Regions from separate parts of the Dyella thiooxydans genome, predicted to be linked through region 1. Evidence: predicted binding sites of a transcription regulator. Region 1 holds the regulator's gene; the other holds the start of a gene.
What was found. The regulator FliA, encoded in region 1, starts transcription of late flagellar genes. The targets are predictions, from matches to a motif close to TAAAGTTTNNCNNNCNNNGGCCGATAA.
Positions count from the first base shown of each region.

Region 2: ATSB10_RS00460 (chemotaxis protein) is a predicted target of FliA. The motif match lies at 1,759-1,785, and genes of this name have one in related genera.

Region 1 covers NZ_CP014841.1:2,131,146-2,138,461, reverse strand. The annotation lists gene flhA (flagellar biosynthesis protein FlhA) at 1-1,538, shown strand, start outside; gene flhF (flagellar biosynthesis GTPase FlhF) at 1,738-3,345, shown strand; gene ATSB10_RS09805 (MinD/ParA family protein) at 3,342-4,334, shown strand; gene ATSB10_RS09800 (RNA polymerase sigma factor FliA) at 4,336-5,070, shown strand; gene cheY (chemotaxis response regulator CheY) at 5,131-5,538, shown strand; gene ATSB10_RS09790 (protein phosphatase CheZ) at 5,535-6,179, shown strand; gene ATSB10_RS09785 (chemotaxis protein CheA) at 6,274-7,316, shown strand, end outside.
Region 2 covers NZ_CP014841.1:98,906-106,221, reverse strand. The annotation lists gene flgC (flagellar basal body rod protein FlgC) at 1-218, opposite strand, end outside; gene flgB (flagellar basal body rod protein FlgB) at 224-619, opposite strand; gene ATSB10_RS00460 (chemotaxis protein) at 792-1,709, opposite strand; gene ATSB10_RS00455 (methyl-accepting chemotaxis protein) at 1,886-3,193, shown strand; gene flgA (flagellar basal body P-ring formation chaperone FlgA) at 3,190-3,879, shown strand; gene flgM (flagellar biosynthesis anti-sigma factor FlgM) at 3,974-4,318, shown strand; gene ATSB10_RS00440 (flagella synthesis protein FlgN) at 4,315-4,761, shown strand; gene ATSB10_RS00435 (EAL and HDOD domain-containing protein) at 4,819-6,087, shown strand; gene ATSB10_RS00430 (TMEM43 family protein) at 6,149-7,210, opposite strand; gene ATSB10_RS00425 (MBL fold metallo-hydrolase) at 7,210-7,316, opposite strand, start outside.

The DNA of each region.
Region 1 (7,316 bases):
GCGAGGAAGCGGACTTCTACGGTTCGATGGACGGTGCGTCGAAGTTCGTCCGCGGCGACGCCACCGCCGGCATCCTGATCCTGATCATCAACATCGTCGGCGGCTTCTTCGTCGGCGTGCTGCAGCACGGCCTGTCGGCCAGCGAGGCGGCCAGGACCTACACCCTGCTGACCATCGGCGACGGCCTGGTGGCGCAGGTGCCGTCGCTGATGCTGTCGATCGCTGCCGCGGTGATCGTCACCCGCGTGTCCAAGGCGCAGGACATGGGCAAGCAGCTGGTGTCGCAGATCTTCGGCCAGCCGCGCGCGCTGGCGGTGGCCGGTGCCGTGCTGGGCGTCATGGGCCTGGTGCCGGGCATGCCGAACATCGCCTTCCTGCTGCTCGCCTGCACCTGTGGCGCGGCCGCATGGCTGATGCTCCGGCGCGAGCGCGATGCCGCCGCGCGCGTGGCGCAGCAGGCCGCCGACGTACCGGCACCGGCCGCGCCCACCGAGCGCCTGGAGCTGGGCTGGGAGGACGTCGCCAGCGTCGATCCGCTGGGCCTGGAAGTGGGCTACCGGCTGATCCCGCTGGTGGACACCCACCAGGGCGGCGAGCTGATGGGGCGGATCAAGTCGGTGCGCCGCAAGCTGTCGCAGGAGCTGGGCTTCCTGGTGCCGCCGGTGCACATCCGCGACAACCTGGACCTGGGCCCCAACACCTACCGCATCACCCTGATGGGCGTGCCGATGGGCGAGGCCGAGGTGCACACCGAGCGCCTGCTGGCGATCAACCCCGGCCAGGTGCACGGCCAGGTGCCCGGCATCGCCACGCGCGATCCGGCGTTCGGGCTGGAGGCGGTGTGGATCGAGCAGGGCCAGCGCGACAACGCGCAGTCGCTCGGCTACACGGTGGTCGATCCGGCCACCGTGGTCGCCACCCACCTCTCGCACATCCTGGGCAACCATGCCCACGAGCTGCTCAGCCACCAGGACGTGCAGCAGCTGCTCGACCGCCTGGCGCAGAGCGCGCCGAAGCTGGTCGAAGACCTGGTGCCCAAGCGCCTGCCGCTGGGCACGGTGGTCAAGGTGCTGCAGAACCTGCTGGCCGAGCGGGTGCCGATCCGCAACATGCGCTCGATCGTCGAATCGTTGGCGGAGCACGCCAGCCAGAGTCAGGATCCCGGCGTCCTCACCTCCGCCGTCCGCGTCACCCTGGGCCGGCAGATCGTGCAGGAGATCACCGGGCTGGGCACCGAGGTGCCGGTCATCACGCTGGCGCCGGAGCTGGAGCAGATCCTCACCCAGTCGCTCACCGGCAGCGGCGGCACCGGCGCCGCGGTGGAGCCGGGCCTGGCCGACCGCCTGCAGCAGGGCGTGGCCGAGGCCGCGCGCAAGCAGGAAATGAGCGGCGAACCGGCCGTGCTGCTCGTTTCGCCGCCGCTGCGGCCGTGGCTCGCGCGCTTCACCCGCCACGTGGCACAGAACCTGCACGTACTCGCTTACAACGAGGTGCCTGACAACCGCCGGGTGCGGCTGGTGCAGGCGCTGGGACGCTGAGCGAGGAATCCGACATGAGCACTGACCGACACGTCACGAGCGGGCCGAACGCGGACCACCGCCGTCCGGCCGCGCAGGACTGGCACCGCGTAGCGGGTCATCCCGCCGGGATCCTCGTCCTGACCGACACCCCGGTTCGCCGCGCCGCCACCCGTGCGCCGGCGCCGATCCTTCGGCCTTCGCCGCGGAGCAAGCACGCATGAAGATCAAACGTTTCGTCGCCCCGGACATGCGCCAGGCCATGCGCCTGGTGCGTGAGGAGCAGGGCCCCGATGCGGTGATCCTGTCCACCCGTCGCCTGCCCGAAGGCATCGAGATCATCGCCGCACTGGACTACGACGAGGCGCTGGTGCGCGAGGCTGCCCGCCACGGCGCCCCGGCCGCCAGTGACGTGGCACCGACGCCGGAAGTCAAACTGCCGACGCCGGCCGAACACGTGCCGGCCGCCCGTCACGGTCGCCTCGGCCGTCGCCTGCTGCAGGACACCCCGGAGCCGACCGCCGAGGCAACGCCCGCCGCCGTCGCTGCGCCGGCCGATCGGCTGCCGCCGGCATCCCGGCCCGCTGCGCCGGCGCGTCCCTATGGTGAGGATGTGGCGGAGGACACCGTGGCCCTGTCGCAGGCGGTCCGCCGTGCCCCGGTCCCGCCGGCCGCACCCGCATCGAACGCCTCGAACGCGCCGGCACGCGTCGCCATGCCGGTGGCGCGTCGCAGCGCCGCCCCGGTGGCCGCGGAGACCGCGCCGGCGCCGAAGCCTGCCGCGGCGACCCCATCGGCCCCGGCTCCGGTCCCCGCCCCGGCGCCGGCCGAGGCGAAGGCTGCCGCGAACGAGGCCCCGACCGTGCACCCGGCCATCGAGCGCGCCATGCAGGACACCGCGCGCATGCGCGCCGAGCTGGGCTTCCTGCGCGAGATGCTGGAAATGCAGCTGTCCAGCCTGGCCTGGAACGACATGGAGCGCCGCCACCCGCTGCGCGCCCGCGTACTGCGTGAACTCACCCGCCTGGGCATCGACGCCGACGTCGCCCGCAAGCTCGCCGACGACCTGCCCGAACAGATCAGTGCCGAACAGGCGCGCTACCTGCCGCTGGGCATGCTCAGCCGCAGCGTGGCGATCAGCGGCCGCGGCGACAGCGATGGCGGAATGACCGCCCTGGTCGGTCCGACCGGCGTGGGCAAGACCACCACGATTGCCAAACTCGCCGCCAGGGCGGTGGTGCGTCACGGCGCCGCCAACGTGGCGCTGGTCAGCACCGACCACTACCGCATCGGCGCCGCCGCCCAGCTGGAGCACTACGGCCGCCTGATGGGCGTGCGCGTGTACCCGGCCGACGACGCGGCGAGCCTGCGCCAGGTGCTGGAGATGTTGAAGGGCAAGCACACCGTGCTGATCGACACCGCCGGCGTGTCCGGCACCGATCCGCGGCTGGAGCAGCAGATGGATGTGCTCAACGAGGTCGCCCACAGCGACGGCATCGCGTTGCGCATCTCGCTGGTGCTGGCGGCCAATTCGCAGTCGCAGTCGCTGGAGGAATCGGTGCGCGCCTACATGCCGCTGGAGCCGGCCAGCGTGGTGCTGACCAAGCTCGACGAGGCGCCGAACCTCGGTGGCGCGTTGTCGGTGCTGATCCGCCACAGGCTGCCGCTGGACTACACCACCGACGGCCAGCGCGTGCCGGAAGACCTCGCCGTGGCCGACGCCCGCGTGCTGGTGCTGCGCGCCGCGCACGCGCTGAAGACAGCCGCGCCGCCGCTGGACGACGGCATGCTGGCCGAGCGCTTCGGTTTCCAGGTGGCCCACGCATGAGCGCGTTGTCCACCCTCAACGACTTTTCCGGCGCCGCGGCGGATGCGCATGCGCCTTCCATGAATCAGGCCTGGGGACTCAAGCAGATGGTTTCGTCGATCACCGACACCGGCATCGTCACCCCCGACCATGGCGTCGGGACGCAGGCGGCCAATCTCGATCGGCGCATCTCCGGCCACCGCTGCCGCACCATCGCCGTGTGCGGCGGCAAGGGTGGCGTGGGCAAGACCACGGTGGCGGTGAACCTGGGCATGACCCTGGCGATGATGGGGCGCGACACGCTGCTGCTGGATGCCGACGTGGGCCTGGCCAACGTCGACGTGCTGCTCGGCCTGGCGCCCTCGCGCCACCTCGGCCACATGCTCGACGGCCAGTGCAGCCTGCAGGACCTGGTGATGGAGGCGCCGCACGGGCTGAAGGTGATTCCCGCCGGTTCCGGCGCGCGTCGGCTGGCGCAGATGGGCTCGGGCGAGCAGGCCGCGGTGATCCGCGCCTTCGACGAGCTGCCGCAGGTACCGGATTTCCTGCTGGTGGACACCGCCGCCGGCATTTCCGACTCGGTGTCGATGTTCGCCGCCGCGGCCGACGACGTGCTGCTGGTGGTGTGCGACGAGCCGGCTTCGATCACCGACGCCTATGCGATGGCCAAGGTGCTCAGCCGGGATTTCGGGGTGAAGCGGCTGCACATGGTGGCCAACATGGTGCGCAACCTGGGCGAAGCCCGCGCGCTGCACCAGAAGCTGGCCCGGGTGACCGACCGGTTCCTCGATGTGATGCTGGATTTCATGGGTTGGGTGCCGCAGGACGAGCGTCTGCGCCAGGCCATCCGCCGCCAGAACGCGGTGGTGGACATGGCCCCGGGCAGTCGCTCGTCACAGGCATTCAAGCAATTGGCAGGTGCGGCCGATACATGGGCAGAACCCGATCGTCGGGGGCTCGGCCGCATCGCTTTCTTCAGTGGTCAGGCTGCACCGGCGACGGGGTGGTGAGATGAGCGTGGCAACGGAATATCTGCAACTTCAACGGCAAAGCGCCGACGAACTGGTGAAAACGCATGCGCCGCTGGTCAGGCGCATCGCCTATCACCTGATGGGGCGACTACCCCCGAGCGTCGACGTGGGCGATCTCATCCAGGCGGGCATGATCGGCCTGCTGGAGGCGGCGCGTAACTACGCGACGGATCGTTCGGCCAGCTTCGAGACGTATGCGGGCATCCGCATCCGTGGCGCGATGCTCGACGAGTTGCGAAGGACCGACTGGACCCCGCGCTCGGTTCACCGCAAGGCGCGTGAAGTCGCCGACGTGGTGCGCCAGGTCGAGATCGAGACCGGTGCGGACGCCGACGATGCGGAGGTCATGAAGCGACTGGGCATGACCGCCGACGAGTACCACCAGGTGCTGGCCGATGCCGCCAGCGCCCGGTTGCTGAGCCTCACGGCGCCGGATGACGGCGACGGAAGCCCGGCGATGGACGTGGCCGATGCCAGTGGCCTCGGTCCGGCGGAGGGACTGGAGCAGCAGGGTCTGCGTCAGGCGTTGATCGACGCGATCACCACCCTGCCGGAACGCGAGCAACTGGTGATGTCGCTGTACTACGAGCAGGAACTCAACCTGAAAGAGATTGGCGCGGTGCTTGGCGTCACCGAGTCGCGGGTCTGCCAGATCCACGGCCAGGCCATCATCCGGTTGCGCGCGCGCATGACCGGGTGGCGGGACGACGACTGAGCAACGCACGGAAACACTAGGGCTGGCGCACGACCGCGAGGCGTGCAAGTGGAGACGGGCTTGAACAAGAACATGAAAATCCTGGTGGTGGACGACTTTTCCACCATGCGGCGCATCGTGAGGAACCTCCTCGTCGAGCTCGGCTTCGCCGGCAACCTGATCCAGGAAGCCGACGACGGCGAGGCGGCCATCGCGATGCTCAAGGCCCAGCCATTCGACATGGTGGTGACCGACTGGAACATGCCGAACATGACCGGCATCGACCTGCTGCGCGCGATCCGCGCCGAGCCCACGCTCAAGACCATGCCGGTGCTGATGGTCACGGCGGAAAACAACCGCGACCAGATCATCGCCGCCGCGCAGGCCGGCGTGAACGGCTACATCGTCAAGCCGTTCACCGCTGCCACGCTGGAAGAAAAACTCACCAAGATCTTCGAGCGGCTGGCTGCCGCAGGAGCAGCCGCATGAGCGCCCAACTTTCCCTGACCCGCGAGACCCTGCCGGACGAACTGCACCAGTTGCTGACCAGCCCGGACGGCCCGGCGTTCGAACACGCGCTCGACTCCCTCGTGCGCCAGCGCGAGCAGAAATTGTTCCGCGCCCTGGGCGTACTCGCCCGCGACCTGCACGACGCGGTCAGCCGCCTCGGCGGCGACCTGGTGCAGGACGGCTATCCCGACAACGTCACCGACGCGCGCAAGCACCTGCAGGACGTGCTGGAGATGAGCTCGCAGGCGGCCCACCGCACCATCGACTTCGCCGAGCGCATGCGCCCGGAGGCCGAGTCGCTGGCCAACGACGCCAAGGTCATGCTGGACGCCTCCGATGAGATCTCGTCCGCGCCGGTGAAGGCACTGGCGCAGCAGGCCACCGAGTTCGCCGAGCACTGCACCGCCGGTCTCAACGACATGGTGCTGGCGCAGTCCTGGCAGGATCTTTCCGGCCAGCGCATCAAGAAGGTGGTCGGCTTCATCAGCTCGGTGGAGTCGGCCATGATCGAGCTGGTGCGCCTCACCGGCGCGCTGTCCGGTCGCGAGACCGAAGAAGCGGTCGAGAAGATCAACAGCCAGGACGAGGCCGACCGCCTGCTCAGCGAATTCGGCTTCTGAGGCGCCCATGATGCCGATGCCGCCCTTGCCGCGACGTCCGACCGCCGCCACGGCGGGGGGCGAAGCGATGCGCCCGTCGGGGAGGGAGATCTAGATGGATCCCTCCTTCGATGCCGAATTGCGCGACGACTTCCTGGTCGAAGCCGGTGAGCTGGTCGAGCGTCTCGGCGAGCAGCTGGTGGACCTGGAGGCGACGCCGCAGGATGCCGAGCTGCTCAACGCGGTGTTCCGCGCGTTCCATACCGTCAAGGGCGGTGCCGGCTTCCTCAACGTCGAGCCGATGGTGCAGCTGTGCCACCACGCCGAGGATCTGCTCAACGCCGCCCGCAACGGTGCGCTGCTGATCGATCCGCCGCGGATGGACGCGCTGCTCGAGGCGCTGGACCTGCTGCAGGCGATGATGGCCGCGCTGGCCGCGGGCCAATCGATGGACATGCCGCCGGCCGACCTGCTGGCGCGTCTGACGCCCGGCACCGCGAAGCCCGCCCAGGCGCCCACGCCCAAGCCGGTGGCGCCGCCGCCCCAGGCGGGTGACGGCACCATCGACGACAGCGAGTTCGAGGCCCTGCTCGATTCGCTCTACGGCACCGCCGCGCCCGGCGCGGTGACGCCCGAACCGGTCGCTGCCGCGCCGTCCGGCAGCATCGGCGATGACGAGTTCGAAGCCCTGCTGGACCAGTTGCACGGTGGCGCCGTCCCGGGGGGGCAACCGCCCGCCGCTGCCGCGGCCGCGGCGACCGCCTCCGGCGCGATCAACGACGACGAGTTCGAGGCGCTGCTCGATTCGATTCATGGCACCGGTGCTCCCGGCCAGGTTGCGGCGGCATCCGCGCCGGCCGCGGCACCCGCTCCCGTGCCGGCGCCCACTCCCGCACCGGCAGCGCCCGCCGCCGCACCGGCCCGCGCCGCGGCGCCGGCGGCCGAGGCCACGGTGCGCGTGGACACCCACCGCCTCGACGCCCTGGTCAACCAGGCCGGCGAGCTGCTGCTGCTGCGCAACCGCCTGCTCACGCTGGCCTCGCGCAACGGCGACAACACCCTGTCGTCCACCGTGGACGAACTCAACCGCGTCGCCGACGACCTGCAGAACGCCGTGCTCGGCATGCGCATGCAGCCGGTCGGTCGCCTGTTCCAGCG
Region 2 (7,316 bases), 2.0 Mb from region 1:
ACCTTGACGCCGGTGGCGGCGGCATCGGCGGCGACGCCGAACTGGCCGTCGACCTGCTGCTTGACCGCGGCGAACAGCGGTTCGCGGGCGCGATAGGCGCCTTGCGCGGTGCTGGACACGCTGTCGGCGTTGGCCAGGTTGCTGGCTACGGTGTTCAGCCGCAGCGTCTGCGCGGCCATGCCGGAACCTGCGGTATCGAAGATCTTGAACATCGACATGGCGATTACCCCGTGATGGCGGTGCGCAGCATGCGGATCTGCGCGGTGATGAAGGCCAGGCTGGCCTGGTAGTGCACGCCGTTGGCGGCGAAGTTGGCCTGCTCGGTCTGCTCGTCGACGGTGTTGCCGTCCATGCTCGGCTGGGTCGGGTTGCGCCACAGCAGCTTGTCCGCCTGCTGCGCCACCGGGTCGATCTGCCCGGTCGAGGGCGTGCTCAGCGGCAACTGTCCGCCGGACTGGCCGCTGGCCTGCTCGAGCGCGGCGCGGAAGTCGATGTCGCGCGCCTTGTAGCCGGGCGTGTCGGCATTGGCCAGGTTGCTGGCCAGCACCTCGCTACGGCGCTGCCACAGACCCAGTGCCTGGGTGTGGATGCCGAACAGGTTGTCCAGGGGTGCGCTCATGACTTGCCTCCGCGCGGCGTGGGGCCGCACGGGGCTGGAGGCAATTCGCGTGCCACGAGAGGAAAACCGCGTCAGTACGCGGGTTTGCGGCGGTCACGGGAGGCCGCCCGGAGGGTGGAAGTCGGTTTTCCGTCGCCGTACCGGCGGGCCGGCGACGGCCCGCCGACCCGGGTCAGCCCGGCAACAGGTCCAGTACCGCCTGGGCGAGCTGGTCCGGCTGGAACTTGGCGATGAAGCGGTCGGCATGCACCTCCCGCACCATCGCCTCATTGAAGATGCCGCTGATCGAGCTGTGCAGCACCACCTTGAGCTGGCGCAGCGCCGGCTCCTCGCGGATCGCCCGGGTCAGCGCGTAGCCGTCCATCTGCGGCATCTCGATGTCCGACACGACAAGGTTGATGCGCTCGGACGGGTCAGCGTCGATCAGCTCGTGCAGCTTGGCCAGCGCGCGTACGCCATCCTCGGCCAGCACGCATTCGATGTTCATCTGCTTGAACACACCCTCGACCTGGCGCCGCGCCACGATCGAATCGTCCACCACGAGCACCCGGCGGGGACTCATCGCGTGGCCGTCCACGGCGCGCAGCATGTGCGGCGACAGCTCGCCCGGCACGCCATGGATGCTGGCCAGCACGTGCTCCACGTCGACCACCGCCACCAGCGCCCCGTCGACCCGGGTGATCGCGTTGACCTTGGTGCCGAACCCGAGCGCGGGCTCGGGCGTGACCAGCGTCTCGCCGGCGCAATGGACCATGTGCAGCAGGTCGGCCACCAGGAAGCCCTGCATGCTGCGGCTGAACTCGGTCACCAGCAGGTGGGCCGAGGGTTCGTCCTTCAGCGGCGCATAGCCCAGTGCCGCGGCCATGTCGATCACCGGGATGGTCTGGCCACGGTAGTCGCAGGTGCCAGCGATCAGCGGATGGGCGCCGGGCATGCGCTCCAGCGGCGGACGACGCAGCACCTCGCGCACCTTGAATACGTTGATGCCGAACAGCTGCGGCTCGCCGAGGCGGAACAGCAGCATCGCCACCCGGTTGTGGCCCGCCAGGCGGGTGTGACGTTCGACGCTCTCAAGCAGCGCACCACTCATGCGGCGTTTCCTCGGGTCCGTGGGCACCGCGCGCGCGGTGGACGCATCCCTATCGGCCACGGCCGCCGGGGCTTGAGCGGAAGGCGGCGGTGACGATGGCATGTGCCTTGCTTGTTCAAGTTCCGTCGCCAGCGGCCGATCCGGCGCTTGCCCTTATTTAAAGGAAATGCCCGTCCATGAGCTTCATCCGCAGCCAGCACCTGGCCGCCTTCGTCCAAGCCGCCACCCGGTCGGACGAGGCACAACTCGCCCGGCTCGGCGCCCGGCATCCGGCCCTGGCCGAGGTGCTGGCGCCCCTGCTGAAGCTGGCCGCACCGCGCCCGCCGGCCGGTGTCGCGCTGCAGACCATCGAGCAGCAGAGCCTTTTGCTCGGTGCCTCCCAGCAACTGGCCCGCGAACAGGCTGCGATGGAGGACTCCGCCCGTGAGTGCCGCGACAGCGTCGGTCGTTTGACGGACGGCAGCGCCGGGATCTCGACGGCCCTGCAGCAGGTCGCCGCCAGCCTCGACAGCGCCGACCAGGCCGGTCACGCCAGCGCCGGCAACATCAGCGAGCTGGACGGCCAGCTGCGCCTGCTGCGCAGCGCCATGGCGGCGATGAACCGCAACCAGAACAAGCTGGCCGAGCAGGTGGAACAGATCCGCAAGCTGACCGGCGCGGTGCAGGAGATTGCCCACCAGACCAATCTGGTCGCGCTCAACGCGGCCATCGAAGCGGCGCGCGCCGGCGAGGCCGGTCGCGGCTTCGCGGTGGTCGCCGACGAGGTCAAGCAGCTGGCCGAGAAGACCGCCCAGACCACCACCGAGATCGAGGCGGTGACCGGCTCGATCGGCGAGTTCTCGCTGCAGCTCGATGGCGACGTCCGCCAGGGCATGCAGCGGCTGGAACGGGCCCAGCAGGGCGTGGGCCAGGCCGACAATTCGCTGCAGCGCGGCACCGAGTCGCTGCAGCTGGCGCGCGACCGGGTCGCCGGCCTGCGCCAGAACCACGATGCCCAGCACGTGCGGGCCACCAGCGCCCAGGCCACCCTCGGCGCGCTGCAGCGACGCAGCACCGAAGCGCGCCGCCAGTCCGAAGTACTCGCCCGCTCCGCCCTGCTCTCGCAGCGGCTGGGCCTGGAATGGCTGGAAGGCAGCAGCGGCAAGGACCTGGCGGCACTCAGCCTGACCGTGCGCGAGTCGGTCCAGGGGATGCGCCAGGCGATGGAGCTGGCGCTGGCCGAACCGGCCGCGCTGGACCGCCGCTGGTTCGATACCCACGCGCTGCAGCGCGCACTGGGGCGCCTGCTCGCCCTGCAGGGGGAGAAGCCGGTCGCCGCGAGCATGCTCGACACCTGCCAGAGGCTGGGCGAGCGCGGCACCGCCTTCGTCGACCTGCTGTGCGAGGGTCGCAAGTCCGAGGCCGGCGAACTGACCGCCCCGCTCGAGGCCGAGCGCGAGGCACTGGTCAGCCAGCTGGCCCAACTGCTCGCGGACGAAGCATGAGCCAACGCATCCGGCTGCTGCTGAGCGCCCTGCTGGCCCTGGTCGCCCTGCCCGCCGTGGCCGGCAGCGATCCGGTCAGCGCGTTCGCGCAGCAGTGGCTGGTGCAGCAGTACTCCGCCCCCGGCAGTCGGGTGACGGCGCAGGCCGCCCCGGTCGATCCGCGACTGGCCCTGGCCGACTGCCGCGGCATGATGGTCGCCAGCCTGCCGCCGAACCTGCCGCCACGACCGCGAATGAGCGTGGAGGTGCGCTGCACCGCCGGCGCGGGCTGGTCGGTGCGCATCCCGGTGAGCCTGCAGATCTTCCGCGACGTGCTGGTCACCAACCACCCGCTGCAACGCGGCGACGGCATTCAGCCAGGCGACGTGCGCAGCGAGTCGCGCGACATCACCCGTCTCGGCTACGGCTATTTCGACCGGCTCGACCAGATCGCCGGCCGCAGCCTGGCCCGCCCGCTGCCCCCGGGCAGCGTGCTGACGCCCTCGGCACTCGGCGGGCGTGACATGGTGCGAGCGGGCGACCACGTCGCCGTGGTCGCCGATCTGGGGGGGATCGAGGTCCGGGCCGGCGGTGTCGCGCTGGGCAGCGGCGACAACGGTGCCCGGTTGCGGGTTCGCAACGAGAGCTCCGGGCGCGTGATCGACGCCATGGTCCGCGGACCCGGCGAAGTATTGGCGCTACCTTAGGGCAAGAAAATATTTTGACTGGCCAGGCCTAAAGTTCTTGCGCAACCGGCCGATTCCGGGGACACAGGGGCTCATACGAGCAGAGAAAACACCCATGAACACGACGATTTCAAACAACGGATTGCCCAAGCTCCCGCAGGCGAACGTCAGCCAGGGCAGCGGTGCCCAGGCCGGCAGCAGCGCTCCGGCGGGTCCGGCCGATGCCTCCGCCAGCACCGCAGGCGGCGCGGACAAGGTCAACCTGACCGACTCGGCCCGCGCGCTGGCCGAAGCCGCCCGCTCCGGCGACGCCTCGCCGATCGACACGGCCAAGGTGGAGCGCATCCGCCAGTCGCTGGCCTCCGGCACCTACCAGGTGAACCCCGAGCGCATCGCCGACGGCATGCTCTCGATGGAACACCAGATGGCCGGCACCAAGCCGGCGGCCGGCGGCGCATGAGCGCCCACCTGCAAGTCGGCCTGGACGGCGCGCTGAGCACCGTGCTGGACGACATGCAGAAGACGCTGGCCGAACTGGCCGGCGTGCTGGACGACGAACGCACCGCCCTGCTCGCCGCCGATGTGGCGGCGCTGGACGCGGCCGGCAGCCGCAAGCAGGCGCTGATGCAGGCGCTTGAGCAGCTCGACGCCGAACGGCTGCAGCTCAACCTGGCCGAACCACGCACTGCCCTGGCGCTCGAGTCGCGCTGGCAGTCGCTGCTGCCGGCACTGGCGGACTGCCGCGACATGAACCAGAGAAACGGCCAGTTGGTCGGGCAGCGGCTCGGCAGCATCCGCCGCGCGCTGTCGATCCTGACCGGGCAGGACCCGGACGGTGGTGTCTACGGGCGAACGGGCGGCGTACAGCTGCGCTCGCGCTCGCAGCCGCTGGCCGAAGCCTGAACCCACGAATTCCGCGGGGCTCCCCCGGCCCCGCAAGCACGCGCGAAGCCCCTCCCCATGAAAGAAGCCGTCGCCACCGTCTCCGCTCCTGCCGCCCCGGCAGCCCTCAACAGCGAGCAGCCGCTGCCGGTCGTGCGGCTGCCGATGCTCGACGCCAAGCGCCAGCTGTTCGCCTACGAGATCCTGTTCCACCGCGAGGGCATCGAGGAGTCCGCGCTGATGCAGCGCGTGCTGTCGACCATCCTCGACGGCGCACTCACCCGGCTGGTACGCGGCAACCGCACCTTCCTGCGCCTGTCCCGCGACCTGCTGCTGGAGCAGACCGACGTGCTGCTGCACCAGCCCCGCTTCGGCGTGCTGCTGGAGCCGTCGGCGGCCCAGGACGTCGACCTGATGGAGCGCCTGCAGCAGATGGCGCAGCGCGGCTGCCTGCTGATGCTCGACATCACCGATGCGGAAATGGCCGGTTCGGCCGCTCTGGAGGCGCTGCTGCAGATCGTGCAGTTCGTGCGCCTGGATGCCGGCAAGATGAGCCCGGAGAACCTGCGCGAGACCAGCCAGAAGCTGCACGACCGCGGCATCTGGGTCGTCGCCGGCCAGGTCGACGACCACACCACCTACCAGCGCTGCCTGGAACTGCCGCTGCAGGCGATCCAGGGGCGTTACCTGCTGATCCCGGAGACCGTCGAGGTGCCGGTGCTCACCGCCAACCGGCTGAGCATGCTGCGCCTGATGCGCGAACTGCAGGAGTCCAATCCCGGCCCGGTCGAACTGGGCGACATCATCCGTGACGACGCGATCCTCAGCTACAAGCTGCTGAGCTGCGTGAACTCGGCGTACTTCGCGCTACCCCGGCAGCTGAAGTCGGTGCAGCAGGCGGCGATCTTCTTCGGCGTCACCCGCATGCGCAACTGGATCTACACCATGTCGCTCAGCGGCCTGGACGATCGCCCGCCGGAACTGCTGCGCGCGGCGTTGATCCGCGCCCACATGTGCGAAAAGCTGGCTGCGGGCACCGGCATGCCGCGCGACAAGCAGGAGATGGCGTTCACCACCGGCCTGTTCTCGCTGCTCGACACGCTGATGTGCGCACCGATGGAGTTCGTGCTCAGCCACCTGCCGCTGGTGCCGGAGATCGCGGACGCCCTGGTCGGCGGTCGTGGCCCGTTCGGCCCGCTGCTGGAACAGATCTTCGCCTGGGAAGCCGGCGAACTCACCGGCCAGAACGCCCAGCCGCAGCGCATCCAGCGCATGGCCGCGATCTACCTGGAAGCCACCCAGTTCGCCGACCAGGTGTTCTCGCACGCCGAGGGGCGGGCGAACTGAATCGCCCCTGCATCGCGGCCCGACCGGGCCGCGACAGGCCGCCGCCGGGATGCGTCCCCGCTCAGCCCTCGTCGTGACTGCGCCGCCGCCATAACGGCCACGCGGACAGCAGCAGACCGAGCAGGGCGATCTCGAACCAGTGCATGCTGGCGCGGCCGCCGCCGCCCAGCCACATCACGCCGCCTACCGCGCCAAGCACGAGCGCACCCAGCCCCACGGGAAGCAGCAGGTCGCTGGGGTGCTGGCGACGCTCCCACAGAAGCATCAGCACGCCCAGAGCCGCCAGCAGCCCCGCCACGACGCGGCGAAGCATGGCGCCATCGGGTGGCACCGGCAGATCCGGGAAAATATCCACCAGCGAACGGTCGCCGACCTGCACTTCGTAGCCCTTGCCGTCGGGCGCGTCCTCGGCCGGCATCAGGGTGTCGCCCTTGAGCCGTGCCACCACCGTCACGGCCTGCAGCGGAACCATGGTCCAGCTCACCCTGAGGTCGCCCAGCCGCGGCGTGGAGGGATGCTCGCTGGTCGTCAGGTAACCGTCTTGGAGGGAGAAGCTCGCCGCAAGGTTCGGCGGCAGCACCTTCGGATCGGGCGACATCTGGACGCTGCCAGGCAGTGCATGCAGGAGTGCCGACGACAGCTTGAATCCCCCCACGTCGACCTGGCCGGAATCGAACTGGCGCCCGGCGATCGGGAAGCGCCGGGGATTGACATGCCCCCCCGGCTGCGTGAAGTGGCTCGAATCCACCGGCCGGTCGACCCAGTCCAGTTCGTAGTGGGCCTCGCCCGCCACCACCACCTCGCGCCACTGGAACATCTCCACGTGACGCACCAGCACCGGCGTGGACGCGCTCTGGTTGAAATCGTCGTCGCGCGGTGGGGCCACCACGTCGATCGGGCCGGCGACCCGGACCATGTACCCGTACAGGCCGGGGCGCGGCCCGCCCTGGTGCGCCATGTCGATCACCTCGCCGCCATGGCGCTGTTCGGCCTGGCGGTAGGCGAGCAATGCGTTCTCGGTGGATGCGAGCATGCCCAGCGCACCGAGCAGCAGTACCGCGCCGAGCACCTTGAGCAGGGCGCCGCCGGAGACCTGTCGCCGTGATGGATGCACCCCTGCCATCAGGCCGCCACCCCGGCCAGGGCGCCGGCGATCGCGCCGCGTTCGTTGCGGGTGCCGAAGCGGCCGCGCTCGTCGCGTACGACCTCGGCCAGCGCACAGTCGTGAT